DNA from 2 places in the Lysinibacillus sp. FSL R7-0073 genome. Region 2 is predicted to be linked to the other one. Evidence: predicted binding sites of a transcription regulator. Region 2 holds the regulator's gene; the other holds the start of a gene.

Region 1 (3,431 bases), 1.3 Mb from region 2:
CCCAAAGCTGGTCTGCATTCATCTCACCAAGACCTTTATAGCGCTGTAATATGTAACCCTTTCCAACTTGTTTGATGGCCTTTTGTAAATCTTTTTCCGTCCAAGCATATTCAATCACTTCTTTTTTGCCAGTCCCTTTAGAAACCTTATAAAGTGGCGGTAACGCAATAAAGACTTTACCAGCCTCAATGAGCGGACGCATATAACGGTAGAAGAACGTTAATAGCAATACTTGAATATGAGCGCCATCCGTATCAGCATCGGTCATAATGACTACTTTATTGTAGGCTGAATCCTCTACAGCAAAATCTGTACCAACACCTGCACCAATCGCATGAATAATCGTTGAAATTTCTTCGTTTTTCATAATATCCTGGAGCTTGGCTTTTTCCGTGTTAATAACTTTCCCGCGCAGTGGTAATATCGCCTGGAATGTACGATCGCGACCTTGTTTTGCAGAACCACCCGCTGAATCACCTTCGACTAAATATAATTCATTTTTCGCTGCATTACGTGACTGTGCAGGCGTTAATTTCCCTGACAGAATCGTACTACCCTTTTTATTTTTCTTACCATTTCGAGCATCCTCACGAGCTTTACGAGCCGCTTCACGTACTTGCTGCGCACGAATCGCTTTACGCACAAGAGACGCTGACAATTCAGCATTTTCCTCTAGCACATATAAAATTTGCTCAGACACCACACTATCTACTGCTGAACGAGCCTCACTTGTACCAAGCTTGCCCTTTGTTTGTCCTTCAAATTGTAATAAGTGCTCCGGAATACGGACTGACACGATAGCCGCTAAGCCCTCTCGAATATCCGTTCCTTCCAAGTTTTTATCCTTGTCCTTTAATAAGCCAATTTTTCTTGCGTATTCATTAAAGACACGCGTCAAGGCTGCTTTTGCACCTGTTTCATGTGTACCGCCATCCCGAGTACGTACGTTATTCACAAACGACAAAATCGTTTCTGAATAGCCATCGTTATATTGGAAGGCAAACTCTACTTCAATATCATCTTGAATACCTTCAACGTATTTCACAGGATGAAGAACATCTTTCTCTTCATTCAAATACGCAACGAAAGCTTCAATGCCGTTCTCATAAAAGAACACATCATTTTTGCCTTCCTCGCGCTCATCAATTAATTCAATTTTTAAGCCCTTTAATAAAAAAGCCGACTCACGTAAACGTTCTGCTAACGTATCATAATTAAATTTTGTGACAGAGAAAATCGTTTCGTCAGGTAGGAAATGAACAAGCGTACCAGTCTGCTTTGTTTGACCAATTTCTTCAAGTGTTGTCACTGGATGTCCACCATGCTCAAAGCGCTGGCGATATTTTTTACCATCACGATGGATGGTTACTTCTAAAAATGTTGATAGCGCATTCACGACAGAAGAACCTACACCGTGCAAACCGCCACTCGTTTTATAACCACCTTGTCCAAACTTACCACCTGCGTGTAGGACGGTAAAAATAATTTCAGGAGTAGGTTTACCCATCTTATGCATACCAGTTGGCATTCCTCGGCCAAAGTCGCGTACGCTAATACTCTGGTCTTTGTGAATCTTGACTATAATATGAGATCCAAAGCCAGCCAATGCTTCATCCACCGCATTATCAACGATTTCATACACAAGGTGATGAAGTCCACGGCCATCTGTCGAACCGATATACATGCCTGGTCGTTTGCGCACCGCTTCTAATCCTTCTAATACTTGTATAGCGTCATCATTATAGACGCTAGGTGACTGTTTATTCGTCAACAAAATTCCCCTCCAAAAAACAAACACATGTTCTATTTATGTTCTCATCCTAATAATAATAGCATTTCCTGTCAATAGTTAGCGACAGGTCCAATTAAATTTTTAAAAATTGCTCACAGTTTTAATAAACATTTCAATAGTAAACATCTTCAACAGTTGCTTAAAATTGGAATTTAAGCAAGGCAGACTACCACTAGTATCCGTAAACACCTGACGCATCGTAGCTTATTTAGTTGCAGTATAGTTAATGTTTGCTGCGTCATCGTCATGTAAATGAATAAAGTTAGACTTCTATTCTACCAAAGGAATGAACGATTGACAAAATTGCCATTTTGCCTATATTTTAATAAAGAATTTTTTCGTTCCGTCATCAATCATGTCTAAAAGCCTACCTCCAACTTACTTTAGTTTCTTTTGTATTGAATTCAAGACTCCTGACGAAATCTCCTTCATAACATTGTAGATTAGCAAGAAAAAGTGTAAAATACTTGTTACAAACTATTAGTACCAAGTGATGGACTATGAATGAAAGGAGTCCAACTATGATCAATGGACTTATTATTTTATGTGCTTATCTAATCGGCTCTATACCTTCAGGGCTATGGATAGGTAAAATTTTTTATAATACCGATATTCGAGAACACGGAAGCGGTAATCTAGGAGCAACTAATACGTTCCGAACGTTAGGAAAAAAAGCAGGTATTGTTGTAACTGTGATGGATGTTCTAAAAGGGACTTCCGCTGTCTTACTAGTTGCACTACCAATATTCTCAGACAGTTCTATCCATTCCTTAATCCTAGGTCTTGTTGCTGTGATCGGTCATATGTTTCCGATCTTCGCTAATTTCCGTGGTGGAAAAGCCGTTGCCACATCAGCAGGTGTTTTATTAGGCTATTCATGGCCATTGTTTGTCTTACTTCTAATTGCCTTTCTTGTGACATTAAAAATCACAAAAATCGTCAGCTTAACATCTATGATAGCCGCTTTAGTAGCACTTATCTATTCAATCGTTTATTATTTTGTTACAGGTGACTTTGCATTAAGCATCTTGGTAGCCTTTTTATTTACTTTTATTATTTATCGTCATCGTGCCAATATTGCACGGATTAAAAATGGTACCGAGCCAAAGGTAAAATGGCTGTAAGAAGAGAGGAGCATTCGCTATGAAAATTGCACTGACAGATGAAGCCCTACAATGGTTCAAACATGAGATGGAAGTAGAACCAGGCGATACTATTCGCTTTTATGCACGCTATGGTGGCTCAAGTCCTTTTCACGAAGGCTTTTCACTAGGCATGACGCGAGAAGAGCCCATCGCCATTGGAGCAGAAGCAGTCATTGATGGCGTAACCTATTACATCGATGAAAAAGATTTATGGTTCTTTAACGATCACAATCTACATGTGGACGTGGATGCTAGTTTAGATGAATTACAATACGAGTATCGTACATAAAGCAGTATTTTCCTTTCAGTCTCTGAAAGGAAATACTGTTTTTTTATTTGAAAAATAGTCGCTAGAATTTCATTCCTTTTTTCGTTTATCTCCGCACAAAGTTGTCCATTCTATAAATAATGAACATTCATTTGAGGAGGAAAACGCATGTCCATATCAAACAAGATCGATCCCTCCCCATCCCTTACAACGGACGATTTACTCA
Region 2 (3,431 bases):
TTATCTGTTAATTCCAGATAAGATTCTTTTATTCTTTTTGCCTTTTTTGGCCATAGGACGTGTACTGTCACCTTTAACACCTTGGTGGGACAGCCTAGTGGGTGCACTCGTTGGTTTTGGCATATTATATAGTATTGCGGTTTTATCGAAAGGTGGAATGGGAGGAGGCGATATTAAATTATTCTTTTTAATTGGCCTCGTTCTAGGTATTATTCATACGCTGTTGACTTTATTTTTTGCTTCTATCATTGGTATGATAGTCGGAATAGTTGTCTTATTGAAGCGTAAACAGGGAAGAAAAACACCTATTCCCTTTGGTCCATCTATTGCATTAGCCGCTTCTATTGTTTATTTCTACGGAGATTCGTTCATCAATTGGTATTTAGGTTTTTGGTAAGTGTTTAATCTTCAATTTTATGGAGGGGAATCAAGTGAAGCCGATTATTGGAATTACAGCTTTTGTAGAAGATGATTTATCAGCTCATTTAAATGCTGCTTACAGCAAAAGTATTATTGAGGCGGGCGGTATCCCCCTCATTATTCCGGTAGGTGTGGAGGAAGATGCTGCTCAAATTTTAGCCCTTACTGATGGCTTATTGCTATCGGGAGGCTATGATGTACATCCTTTTCTATTTGGAGCGGAGCCTTCACCAAAGCTAGGTAAAATTCATCCAGCTAGAGATGCCGTGGAATTAGCATTAATTGAGGCCGCATTTGTACGGAAAATGCCTATTTTCGGTATTTGTCGGGGTATCCAAATATTAAATGTTGCATTAGGTGGGACGTTATATCAGGACATTGATAGTGACCATTATAGTACGAAGCTGATCAAACATATGCAACAAGCTGGTAGGTCAGTAACGACGCATTATGTACAAATTATTGCGGAGAATTTATTAGCGACTATTCTGGAACAAGAGAAAATCGCCGTCAATTCTTTTCATCATCAGTCAGTGAATGTACTAGCGGAGAATTTAAAAGTTGCAGCGAAATCCAGTGATGGCATTATTGAAGCAGTGGTGCATGAGGAATTACCATTCTGTTTGGCTGTCCAGTGGCACCCAGAGGAATTAGCTATAGCGGGAGATCAGCATGCACAAAAGTTATTTGCAGCTTTTGTTGAAGCGAGCTTGAAATTTAAAAAAGAGGCATAGAGAGGTCATTAAAAAAAGAATCCAATAGTTTGTGGATTCTTTTTTTGCGTAAAAAAGAGGATACATGCTCAGTGAAGGAACACAATCCTCAAACTCTCATTTAATTAATGTACACGGCGATAAAGACCAACAACTTGTCCCAAAATTGATACTTGATCAACGATAATCGGTTCCATTGATGAATTTTCAGGCTGTAAACGGAAATGGTTTTTTTCCTTAAAGAAGCGTTTTACAGTAGCTTCATCCTCAGCTGTCATGGCTACAACAATGTCTCCGTTATTGGCGGTTGACTTTTGCTTCACAATCACTAAATCACCATCTAAAATTCCCGCTTCAATCATCGATTCACCCATAATTTCTAGCATGAATAACTGATCCTCACTCGTGCCATATGTATCTGGCAGTGGGAAATACTCTTCAATATTTTCGATAGCTGTAATAGGAGAACCTGCTGTAACCTTCCCTACAAGTGGTACATGGATGACATGTTGCTTTTGGATGGATTCTTCAGGCTCAAGAATTTCAATAGCACGTGGCTTTGTTGGATCTCGACGAATAAAACCCTTTTGTTCTAATCGAGCCAAATGACCATGAACAGTTGAACTTGAAGCAAGTCCAACAGCTTCCCCGATTTCACGGACTGATGGCGGATACCCTTTAGCTCGTACCTCGTCTTTAATGAACGCTAGAATGTCCTCTTGTCTTTTCGATACTTTTTTCATGATTGCTCACCTCTTTTTTCTAATATCATTCTTCTTATTTGATAGTATAACAGAATGCGAACATGTATGCAAACATAGGTTCGAAAAGTGTTTGACAAAAACGTTTGTTCGCTTTATTATGAGAACATACATTCCGAACAAACATTCTAGAAATGAGGTTATTATGATGACATGGTTAAAGAAAAATACACATATCACTATATTATTAGGTGCTTGTTTACTCTTCGCAAGTTACCTTTACATCACTGATCCGGGGGATGTTAATTACGCTGAAATTCAAATCGAACATGGGGATAGCTTGTGGTCGTTAGCCGAACAATACCGTGGTAAAATGAGTAAAGAAGATTGGATTAAGCTTGTCAAATCAGAAAATGAGTTAGCAGATATTAAAATCGTGGCAGGTAAATCTCTAGTCATTCCAGTTTTGAGTGATCAAGCCAGTCCCATCAAAACCATTGAAATTGCGAGAAATGAACAATGAAAATTAACCAAATGACGGCTGTTGTCTATTGCCGAGTAAGTACTGAAAAAGAAACGCAAAGCTCCTCATTAGAGCGCCAACAAGAAGAATTAGTGCGCTATGCTAAAGAGCAAGGCTATGAAGTAAAGGGTGTTTTTAAAGATAAACATAGCGGTTATGATGTTGAACGAGAAGGCTTACTTGAAATGCTTGATTTTATAAAAGAGAAGGAAATAAAAGCTCTTTTTGTACAAGATGAAACTCGTATAGGTCGTGGAAATGCAAGGATGGCAGTATTGCATTTATTACAAAAATCAGCAACAGATGTTTATTCGATGCGTGACGCAGGACCAGTCCAATTAAACGAAATGGATACGATGCTACTAGAGATTTTAGCAATTGTAGAGGAATATCAACGTAGAATCCATAATGCTAAAATCCGCAGAGGGATGCGACGTGCTGTTGAAAATGGCTATCGCCCTGAAAATAACCTATCCAATCGTGGCAATCCAAATGGTCAGGAACGGAAGGAACTCCCTGTTGATGAAATTGTGAAGCTACGTAATCGTGGTTTTACCTTTGAAGAAATTTCCATTACGCTTAGAGGACTAGGCTTTGAGGTAAGTAAGGCAACGGTACATCGCCGATTCCAAGAGCATCAAGAAAGATTAGCGGGCAAATAATATAGCCCGCTAATTTTTTTAATACAAGCTTTCTATAATAACATTTTGGGGTAGTTGAAAAGGATTATCTTTATTCATTCGATCATAAAACATAATACCATTTAAATGATCGATTTCATGTTGTACAACGATAGATTCATAGCCTTTTAAAGACATAATAAATTCCTGTCCATCAATATTATAGGCTTTTACTTTAATTCGTTCATATCTTGGTACAAAACCGTGAACAGGTCGATTAACAGACAGACAACCTTCTCCCTCAGGCAAATAGATCATATTTAAAGAATGGCTCATTACTTTTGGGTTAATGAACATCATTTCGTGTTTTTGGTTGTGATCCTTAAAAATTACAGCAAACATTCTTTTATCTACGCCAATTTGATTTGCAGAGAGGCCACTCCCAGGACGTAGT

What was found. Region 2 encodes LexA, which represses DNA repair genes until DNA is damaged. Its sites were predicted from a motif close to CGAACATATGTTCG; they were not measured.
Region 1: a site for LexA is predicted at 1,792-1,805, ahead of parE (DNA topoisomerase IV subunit B). Genes of this name have one in related genera too.

Annotation. Positions count from the first base shown of each region.
Region 1 covers NZ_JBBPAS010000001.1:2,543,190-2,546,620, forward strand. The annotation lists gene parE (DNA topoisomerase IV subunit B) at 1-1,771, opposite strand, end outside; gene plsY (glycerol-3-phosphate 1-O-acyltransferase PlsY) at 2,314-2,916, shown strand; gene MKY88_RS12565 (HesB/YadR/YfhF family protein) at 2,936-3,226, shown strand; gene MKY88_RS12570 (spore germination protein) at 3,374-3,431, shown strand, end outside.
Region 2 covers NZ_JBBPAS010000001.1:1,286,922-1,290,352, forward strand. The annotation lists gene MKY88_RS06085 (prepilin peptidase) at 1-397, shown strand, start outside; gene MKY88_RS06090 (gamma-glutamyl-gamma-aminobutyrate hydrolase family protein) at 432-1,154, shown strand; gene lexA (transcriptional repressor LexA) at 1,259-1,876, opposite strand; gene yneA (cell division suppressor protein YneA) at 2,040-2,357, shown strand; gene MKY88_RS06105 (YneB family resolvase-like protein) at 2,354-3,019, shown strand; gene def (peptide deformylase) at 3,038-3,431, opposite strand, start outside.